Regions from separate parts of the Streptomyces malachitofuscus genome, predicted to be linked through region 1. Evidence: riboswitches for the same ligand, from Rfam matches in the RefSeq annotation. Region 1 holds a riboswitch; each other region holds the start of a gene.
The links. Region 1 has a riboswitch for cobalamin ahead of ACZ44S_RS11100 (ribonucleoside-diphosphate reductase subunit alpha). Riboswitches for the same ligand answer to the same signal wherever they lie in the genome.
Positions count from the first base shown of each region.

Region 2: it holds a riboswitch for cobalamin, as region 1 does, so the genes downstream of both, ACZ44S_RS13235 (energy-coupling factor ABC transporter permease) here and ACZ44S_RS11100 (ribonucleoside-diphosphate reductase subunit alpha) in region 1, are expected to answer to the same signal.
Region 3: it holds a riboswitch for cobalamin, as region 1 does, so the genes downstream of both, ACZ44S_RS17035 (cobalamin biosynthesis protein) here and ACZ44S_RS11100 (ribonucleoside-diphosphate reductase subunit alpha) in region 1, are expected to answer to the same signal.

Region 1 is NZ_JBVIGA010000006.1:174,174-177,402, forward strand. Features, by position in the region: gene ACZ44S_RS11100 (ribonucleoside-diphosphate reductase subunit alpha) at 1-1,345, opposite strand, end outside; cobalamin riboswitch at 1,470-1,639, opposite strand; gene ACZ44S_RS11105 (GNAT family N-acetyltransferase) at 1,655-2,161, opposite strand; gene mctP (monocarboxylate uptake permease MctP) at 2,240-3,229, opposite strand, start outside.
Region 2 is NZ_JBVIGA010000007.1:279,740-282,968, reverse strand. Features, by position in the region: gene ACZ44S_RS13240 (ABC transporter substrate-binding protein) at 1-1,158, opposite strand, end outside; cobalamin riboswitch at 1,361-1,543, shown strand; gene ACZ44S_RS13235 (energy-coupling factor ABC transporter permease) at 1,574-2,293, shown strand; partial or broken gene ACZ44S_RS13230 (energy-coupling factor ABC transporter substrate-binding protein) at 2,290-2,643, shown strand; gene cbiQ (cobalt ECF transporter T component CbiQ) at 2,914-3,229, shown strand, end outside.
Region 3 is NZ_JBVIGA010000010.1:203,861-207,089, forward strand. Features, by position in the region: gene ACZ44S_RS17030 (cobyric acid synthase) at 1-174, opposite strand, end outside; gene ACZ44S_RS17035 (cobalamin biosynthesis protein) at 171-1,112, opposite strand; cobalamin riboswitch at 1,235-1,372, opposite strand; gene ACZ44S_RS17040 (hypothetical protein) at 1,525-1,746, opposite strand; gene ACZ44S_RS17045 (inorganic phosphate transporter) at 1,778-3,031, opposite strand; gene ACZ44S_RS17050 (class II aldolase/adducin family protein) at 3,193-3,229, shown strand, end outside.

The DNA.
Region 1 (3,229 bases):
CCGTCTCCCCGTCGTCGGTGACCTCGAGGATCTCCGTGCAGAGGTTCGAGGAGTGGATGACGTGGCCCGCGGTCGCCGTCTGGTTGGCCGTCCGGTTGGCGGTGTCCTTGAACGTCATCCAGCCGTTGCCGGTCTGTGCGAGGGTGCGCATCATCCGGCCGTACAGCTCCCGCGCCGGGAGCGTCCTGCGCTCCAGACCCTTCGCCTCGGCGGCCCGGTACGCCGCAGCGAACTCCTCGCCCCACAGGTCCACCAGCTCCGGCACGTCCGCCGGGGAGAAGAGCGACCACTGCCCGTCGGCGTCAACCCGGCGCATGAACTCGTCCGGCACCCAGTGCGCGAGGTTCAGGTTGTGCGTACGGCGGGCGTCCTCACCGGTGTTGTCGCGCAGCTCCAGGAACTCCTCGATGTCGGAGTGCCAGGTCTCCAGGTAGACCGCCGCCGCGCCCTTGCGCCGCCCGCCCTGGTTCACGGCCGCGACCGAGGCGTCCAGCGTCTTCAGGAACGGGACGATGCCGTTGGAGTGCCCGTTGGTGCCGCGGATCAGCGAACCCCGCGAGCGGATGCGGGAGTAGGCCAGCCCGATGCCGCCGGCGTGCTTGGAGAGCCGGGCGACCTGGTGGTAGCGGTCGTAGATGGAGTCCAGCTCGTCCTTGGGGGAGTCCAGCAGGTAGCAGGACGACATCTGGGGGTGCCGGGTACCGGAGTTGAACAGGGTGGGGGAGGAGGGCAGGTACTCCAGGCGGCTCATCAGCGTGTACAGCGCGGCGACCTCCTCCACCGCGCGGGCGCCGTCGTCCTCGGCGAGACCGGCGGCGACCCGCAGCAGGAAGTGCTGGGGCGTCTCGACGACCTTGCGGGTGACCGGATGCCGCAGCAGGTAGCGGCTGTGCAGGGTGCGCAGGCCGAAGTAGCCGAAGCGGTCGTCGGCGCGGGTGTCGATCAGCGCGTCGAGCCGGTCCCCGTGCAGCCGGACGAACGCGGCGGTCCGGTCGGCGATGAGACCCTCGCGGTGCCCGGTCGCGACGGACCGGGTGAACGACGTGACGCCCTGGGAGGCGGCCTCCGCGCGGATGGCGATGGTCAGCAGCCGGGCGGCCAGCCGGGAGTAGGCCGGGTCCTCGGAGATGAGCCCGGCCGCCGCCTCGGTGGCCAGTTCCCGCAGCTCCGCCTCGTCGGCGTCCGCGGACCGGCCGCGCAGCGCCGCGGCGGCGACCCGGCCGGGGTCGGCGTCGGGCAGGTCGGCGGTCAGCTCCGTCAGGGTCCGCAGCAGCGCGGCACCGGGGCCGCCGCCCTCCTCGGTCACGTCGATCGCTGAAGCCGGATCGGCTGGCGCGATGGTCACGTGGGGCTCTCCCTCGCTCGGCACGGGGGCCTCGAAGAGCGCAGGGGGCAGCACACGAGCGCACGCGGCGTCGCGTCCACCGGCCCATTCCGCGAGGCCCGGACGTCAGGGCACCCGGACCGGACGGCCGGGCGCACTGTCGGCAGGTCCTCGGACTGACGCCCATGCGCCCGCGGGCGGGCAGGCATGGGTACACCGTTGCGGGACAGTTCCGGATTCGCACCGGATTCCCCTGCGGCGACAGCGAGCATGAGCATACATCTTGTGCCGGGTGCCGCCAGCACCCCCATATGTTGTGTCGGACCGGTGTCAGAGCGTCAACTCGTAGGTGAGGAGCATGATGTCGTCCAGCTCCGGCAGCGGGTTCCAGTCCCGGTCCGGGGTGCGGGTGAAGCCCAGCCGTTCGTAGATGCGGTGGGCGGAGTGCATGGTGCGCTGGGTCGACAGCACGATCCGCCTGCACCCCTCGATCCCCCGTGCCCGGTCGACACAGGCGCGCACCAGAGCCTCCCCGGCCCCGCGGCCCCGGCCCGCGCGGGCCACCGCCAGCATCCGGATCTCCGCCTCGCCCGGCCCCGCTATGTCGGCCATCGGCCCGGGGCCCGGCACGAACGTCACCCCGCCCAGCACCACTCCGTGCTCCGCGGCGACCAGCACCTCGGCCGCGGCCGCCCGCTTCGCCACGTCGCGCAGCTCACCGAGGTACGCGTCGCTCTCCCCGAAGTCCAGCAGTCCGTCCAGCAGATAGGCCCCCGCGGTGATCTCACCCAGCTGCTCGTACTCGCCGGGCTGCACCGGCCTGATGACGATGTCCATGGGGGGAGTGTGCCGGACGGGTACGAGGACGGGCCGCCGGATTTCTCCGGCGGCCCGTCCTCGGATGCGACTACGGCGTCAGTGGCTGCTGCTGCCGGCCGTGGCCGGCGGAAGCTCCACCTGGACTCCGGGGTCGCCCGCGTCCGCCGTGTAGTCCTCCGGCTTGGTCTGGTCGATGCCCTCGGGCGCCTTGAGGGCCCGCAGGACGAAGGTCAGGACGACCGTGACCACGACGTTGAGCACGAAGGCGGTGAGACCGATGTAGCCGATCTCGCCGATGCCCGGGATCTCCTTCGACGACCCGCCGAAGTGCTTCTGCGTCGGCGAGGCCACCCCGTACGCGGCGGCCGTGCCGTAGATCATGCCGACGGCCCAGCCGCCGATCAGCGCCCAGCGGTGGAACCAGCGGGTGAACAGGCCGCCCACCAGCGCCGGGAAGGTCTGCAGGATCCAGATGCCGCCGAGGAGCTGGAAGTTGATCGCGACCGTCTTGTCCATGGTCAGGACGAAGAGCAGCGCGCCCACCTTCACCAGCAGGGACACGATCTTGGAGACCTGGGTCTCCTGCTTGGGCGTCGCGTCCGGCTTGATGAAGTCCTTGTAGATGTTGCGGGTGAACAGGTTCGCCGCCGCGATCGACATGATCGCCGCCGGCACCAGTGCGCCGATGCCGATCGCCGCGAAGGCCACGCCCGCGAACCAGGCCGGGAACATGTTCTCGAACAGCTGCGGAATGGCCAGCTGGCCGTTGCTGACCTTGACCCCGGCCGCGATGGCCATGAAGCCGAGCAGCGCCAGCAGACCCAGCATCAGCGAGTACAGCGGCAGGATCGTGGTGTTGCGGCGGATCACCTCACGGCTGCGCGAGGACAGCGTCGCGGTGATCGAGTGCGGGTACATGAACAGCGCGAGCGCTGAGCCGAGCGCCAGCGTGGCGTACGTCCACTGGCTCGCCTCGCCCGGTACCAGCGCACCGCGCGGTGCGCCCGTGGCCGGGTTGGTCTGGCTGTAGGCCTCCCGCGCGGAGGCGAAGATCTCGTCGAAGCCGCCCAGCTTGATCGGGATGTA
Region 2 (3,229 bases), on a different contig from region 1:
GTCGGAGGCGTAGGCGAGGGCGTGGTCCTGCCGGACCTTGTCACCGGAGGGGTAGTAGAGGGTGAAGGAGGCGCGGCGGCCGTTCCTGGCGCGGATGCCGTCCTCGCCCGCCTTCCAGCCGGCCTTGTCGAGGATCCGCCCCGCCTCGTCGAGGTCCTGGTCGCGTTCGACGCCGCGGGCGAACCAGGGGTCGTCCACGGGCAGCGGGCCGTAGGCGGGGCGGCCGGCGCCGTCGAGGATCTTGTCGACCATGGCCTCGCGGTCCACGGCGAGGTCCAGGGCCCGCCGGATCGCGGTGTCGCCGGTGACGGGATTGCCGGTGGGGAGGGTGACGGCGCGGAAGTCGTAGGTGGTCGCCCGGTGGGTCCTGCGCCCGTCGTCGTTCTTGAAGGTGGCGGCGAGGTTGGGCGGGAGGGTGGCGCCGTCCAGGTCGCCGGAGCGCAGCCGGGTGGCGCGGACGTCGTCGTCGGCGATGATCGCCATGGTGAGCTTTTTCACCTTAGGGGCGCCGCCCCAGTAGTCCGGGTTGGCCTTGAAGGTGAGCTTTTCGCCCTTGCTCCAGCCGGTGAGGACGTACGGTCCGGTGCCGACCGGCTCGGTGTTGAAGGCGCCGGTGTTGGGGTCCTGCTTCCCGGCGATGTGTTCGGGGACGACGGGCAGGACCGTGCGGGCGGCGAAGGCCGCGTAGGGGTAGTCCAGGGTGAAGACGACCTTGTCGTCGCCGTCCGCGCGGACCTCCTTGACGGCGTCCAGTTCGCTCTTGGCGGGGTTGTTGGTCCTGTCGTCCAGGACGGTGCGGTACGTGAACACGACGTCGTCGGCGGTGAGCGGCTCGCCGTCGCTGAACTCGACGCCGTCGCGCAGGGTGTAGGTGTAGGTGCGGCCACCGTCGGTGACCTCGGGGAGCGCCTTCGCCAGCGCGGGCTTCAGGCTGAGATCGGCGTTCCGGGCGAGGAGCCCGTCGAAGATCTTGGAGTTGCCGTCCTTGCCGTAGCCGAGCAGGGGGCTGAGGGTGTCCGGTTCGGTGGAGACCCCGATCACGACGGAATCGGCGGCCGCACCGCCGTCCGCACCGCCGTCGCCCGGCGCCGAACAGGCGGCGAGCGCACCGGCCATGGCCACCGCGGCGGCTGCTCCCCGTATGCGTCGGGTAGTCATCGAACCTCACATCCCTGTTGCCTGGATATCGCTGTTGCATATTAAGTGCAGCAAGGTTCTGCCCAGGACGGTGGCCCCTCAGTCCCCCGGCCCGGCGGACGGCACCGCGCGTGTCAAGTGCGCAGGTGTGCGCCGGGACGCGAGCTGCCGGGCGCCGTCCGCGCGCCCCCTGTGACCGCTTGTCACCGGGCCGGTACGGGCACTACTGTCACCACGCCTTGGTGACGGGAAATCGGTGCGATACCGGTGCGGCCCTCGCCACTGTGATCGGGAAGTCCGGCTCCGGCCCTCACGGGCAGCCACTGGGTTCTTCGGGACCCGGGAAGGCGGAGCACGGGCGGTGGTACCCGTCAGCCAGGAGACCGGCCAAGGCGCGTCAACCATCCACGAGGTGCTGGAGAGGGTCTGCTGAGCCATGCACATAGCCGAGGGTTTTCTGCCTCCGGCGCACGCGGTCGCCTGGGGTGTCGCGTCGGCGCCGTTCGTCGTCCACGGAGCCCGGTCGCTCATCCGTGAAGTGCGGGAACATCCCGAGAGCACGCTGCTGCTCGGTGCGTCGGGAGCCTTCACGTTCGTCCTGTCCGCGCTGAAACTGCCGTCGGTGACCGGCAGTTGCTCCCACCCCACCGGTACGGGGCTGGGCGCCATCCTGTTCCGGCCGCCGGTCATGGCGGTGCTGGGCACCATCACCCTGCTGTTCCAGGCGCTGCTCCTCGCCCACGGTGGTCTGACCACGCTGGGCGCCAACGTCTTCTCGATGGCGATCGTCGGCCCCTGGGCCGGGTACGGCGGCTACCGGCTGCTGCGCCGGTACGACGTGCCGCTGATGGCCGCCGTGTTCTTCGGAGCGTTCGTGGCCGACCTGTCGACGTACTGCGTGACGAGCGTGCAGCTGGCGCTCGCCTTCCCCGACCCCGGCAGCGGATTCCTGGGCGCGCTCGGCAAGTTCGGTTCCATCTTCGCCGTCACGCAGATCCCGCTCGCGGTGAGCGAGGGGCTGCTGACCGTGCTGGTGATGCGCCTGCTGGTGCAGTCCAGCAAGGGGGAACTGACGCGGCTCGGAGTGCTCGTGACCTCGGTGGCCGGGCGGAAGCCGGCGGAGTCGGCGGAGTCGGCCGAGGCGGTGGCCCGATGAGCCGTAACGCAAGGATCAACGGCCTGCTGCTGCTCCTCGTGGCCGCGCTCGCCGTGCTGCCGCTGGTGCTCGGGCTCGGGGACCACAAGGAGGAGCCGTTCACGGGCGCGGACGCGGAGGCGGAGACCGCGATCACCGAGATCGACCCGGACTACGAGCCGTGGATCTCGCCGCTGTACGAACCGCCGTCCGGCGAGATCGAGTCGGCGCTGTTCGCCCTCCAGGCGGCGATCGGCGCGGGCGTCCTCGCGTACTACTTCGGACTGCGGCGCGGCCGACGGCAGGGCGCGGCCCGGGCCGCCTCGGCGGGCGCCGCACCGGGGGCGGGAGACGGCGGTCCGGCGAGCGACGGCCGGACGCCGGCACCGACGACGGGCCCGGATGCGGCGTCCGGCTCCCGGGCGGCGACGGCACCCGGGGCCGGCCCGGGCCCGGGCTCCGCCGACGAGTCCGGGCCGCTCGCCGGCACCGGTGGAACGGCCGCGTCAGTCGTCCCGGGCTCCGGCTCCGGCGACGCGGCCGGCTGCGGGCACGGGGACGGCTCGGGCTTCGGGGACGCGGCGGATGCCGGTCCTGGTGACGGCGGCGGGGCCGCGGCGCGGGCGCGGGGCTGAGTTCTCGTGCTGCCGATCGACGCGGCGGCGCACAGCAGTCGCTGGCGCCGCCGTCATCCGGTGGACAAGGCCGTACTGGGGCTCGGTCTCACCGTGCTCGCGATCTCGCTGCCGCCCTGGCCGGGCGCGGCCCTGGTGCTGGTGACCGCGCTCGCCGTGCTGCTCGGCCCGGCGGGGGTGCCCGGGCGGCGGCTGTGGCGGGCCTACCGGGTGCCGCTGGGCTTCTGTGTCACCGGGGCGCTCACCCTGCTGGTGCAGGTGGGCGGGCCGGACGGCTTCGTGTCCCCCGCCGAGGACGGGCCGCTGCGCGCCGGGGAGTTGC
Region 3 (3,229 bases), on a different contig from region 1:
CCGCCCGATCTCCGCGCCCTCCCGCGTCACGAACGAGTTCAGCGACATGTTCTGCGCCTTGAACGGGGCGACCTTGACGCCCTGCCGCACCAGCCACCGGCAGATCCCGGCGGTCACCACGCTCTTGCCGGCGTCCGAGGTGGTCCCGGCGACCAGCAGCCCCCCACCGCTCACGATGCACGTCCTTTCATGACGCTCCGCGCGGCGGCTCCGACCCCGAGCGCGAGCCAGCCGACCCGCCGCGAGAGCCGTACCGCCCGCTCGATGTCGGACACGGCCACGGCACGCCCGCCGCCGCCCAGGACCGGCCGGTGCTCGACCCGTCCGCCGTAGGAGAGGGTCCCGCCGAGCCGTACGCCGAGCGCGCCCGCGAAGGACGCCTCGACCGGTCCGGCGTTGGGGCTCGGGTGCTTCGCCGCGTCCGCGCGCCACGCCCGTACCGCTCCGCGCGGGTCGGGTCCCGCGAGGGCGGCGAGTACGGCGGTCAGCCGCGCCCCCGGCCAGCCGGCGACGTCGTCGAGGCGGGCGGAGGCCCAGCCGTAGCGGAGGTGGCGGGGGGACTTGTGGCCGACCATCGCGTCGAGCGTGTTGACCGCCCGGAACCCGAGCAGGCCCGGCACCCCGGCGACGGCACCCCACACCAGCGCGCCCACCACGGCGTCGGAGGTGTTCTCGGCGACGGACTCGACCACCGCGCGGGCGATGCCGTCGGCGTCCAGCGCCTGCGGATCCCGGCCGCACAGATGGGGCAGCCGGGCCCGGGCCGCCTCGACGTCCCCGGCCTCCAGGGCCCGCCCGACGGCGCGGGCCTCACGGGCCAGCGAGGTGCCGCCCACGACGGCCCAGGTGGCGGCGGCGGTCAGGGCGGTGGAGGCGGCGGGGGAGGAGCGTACACAGCGGGCGGCGAGGGCGCCCAGGACGACGGTCCCGCCGACGCACACGGCGGTGTGCACGGCGCCCCGGCCCCGGTCGTCCCGCCACAGCACCCGTTCCACGGCGGCCGCGGCCCGTCCGAAAGCGGCGACCGGATGCCCTCGGCGGGGATCGCCGAGCAGCAGGTCGCCGAGGAGGCCGGCGGCGGCGCCGTACGCGAACACGCGGTCGGCACCCATGGGTTCAGCCGGTGACGGATCCGGAGGGAGCGGCCCCGAAGCGGGGTGGTACGTCGCTGGTCGACCTCGGCAGGCAGCCGCGCATGGCGATATGTCCTCACTCAGGGTGTCCACGCCCTGGTTCGACGAGACCGGCGGTGAGAGTTCCTGGCTCCCGGGGTGTGCACCCCGGTGACAGTGGCGGGACCGCGCCGGAATCGCACCGGCTTCCTCTCCTGCCGCCGTAATGGCTGAGGCAGTCCACCACGGCTCCCGAAGGGCCGTCAACTTGCCGTTGACCTGCGAGGCTGAAGTGTGCTGAGCCCCACAGAGAGGCGCCGGTGGGTGAACCGCGGGCGGGCCGCGCACACGCCGGCGGGCGGTGCGGGAGCCGGAACTCCCGCACCGCCCGCCGGACGGATGCGCTCTGCGGTCAGGCCATGATCATGTAGATCCCGTACCCCACCGCCGCCGCGCACGCCGCGAAGCAGGCGTAGGCGCCGGTGACCGCCAGGGCCGCGGACTGGCCCTGTGCGGCGGCCCGCTCGCGGCGGGACAGACCGGAGATGCCGAGGGTGAACAGGGCCACCAGGGCCACGGTGACCACGAGGCTGACGCCGAAGACGGAACCGAGGGCCGCCCAGTCGATCTTCATGGTGCTCTACTTCCTTCGTACCGGGTCGCGGTCAGACGGTGGTCGTGGCCGACGGGGCCGACGGGTCGGCGGACGCCGGAGCCGGGATCGTGGCCGCGAGCTCGTCGGTCACGGTGCCCGCCGGGGGAGGGGTGACCGCGGCCATCGCCTGCGTGACCACGCCGGACGGCTCCTCGCCCGGCTCGTCGTGGTCGTTGACGTTGGTGTGGTCGATGACCTCGCGCCGGGAGATCTTCCAGATGGCGGCACTGGACGCGACCAGGAAGACGGCCACGAGGGCGGTGCCCCAGTCGCCGAAGCCGCAGACCCACTCGGCGAGCGCGGCGACGAGGGCCGCCGCCGGCAGCGTCAGACCCCAGGCGACGAACATCCGGGTGGCGGTCGACCAGCGGACGACACCGCCCTTGCGGCCCAGGCCCGCACCCATCACGGAACCGGAAACGGAATGCGTGGTGGAGAGGGAGAAGCCGAGGTGCGAGGAGGCCAGGATGACCGTCGCGGCACTGGTCTGGGCGGCGAAGCCCTGCTGCGGCTGGAGATCGGTCAGGCCCTTGCCCATGGTGCGGATGATGCGCCAGCCGCCGAGGTAGGTGCCGAGTGCGATGGCGATGCCCGCCGAGAGGATGACCCACATGGGCGGGTCGGAGTCGGGGGCCAGGGTGCCGCCGGCCACCAGGGCCAGGGTGATGATGCCCATCGTCTTCTGGGCGTCGTTGGTGCCGTGGGCCAGGGAGACCAGGCCGGCGGAGGCGATCTGCCCCGCCCGGTAGCCCTTCTTGGAGGCCTCGCCGTCGGCGTTCCTGCCCAGGCGGTAGGTGAGGCGGGTGGCGAACATCGCGGCGAGGCCGGCCACCAGCGGGGCGGCGATCGCGGGGATCAGCACCTTGGTGACGAGGACGTCGCCGTGCACCGCGCCGAAGCCGGCGGAGGCGACCGTGGCGCCGATCAGACCGCCCATGAGCGCGTGCGAGGAGCTGGACGGCAGACCGACCAGCCAGGTCAGGAGGTTCCAGAGGATCGCGCCGACCAACGCGGCGAAGATGACCTCGGGACGGATGCCGGCCTCGTCGACGAGGCCCTTGGAGATCGTGTTGGCGACCTCCACCGAGAGGAATGCGCCGACAAGGTTCAGCACGGCGGACATGGCCACCGCGACCTTGGGCTTGAGCGCACCGGTCGAAATGGTCGTTGCCATCGCGTTCGCGGTGTCGTGGAAACCGTTCGTGAAATCGAACGCGAGTGCGGTTACCACCACAATCGCGAGGATCAGCGAGAAGCTTTCCATTTACCCAGGCAATCGTTCGAGGTCATTGGCTGGTCGAACGTAGGTAACCAGGGTGAACGGAAGATGAACTGGAACCGGCATCGTGGTGACCGTAAGAGGGGGTGTCCGCTCCGCCGGATGGCCGGGCCCCGGGACGGATCTCCGCCTGGCAGGATCGCGGCATGACTGAGCAGCGAGGGGACGGCCGGAGACATGCGG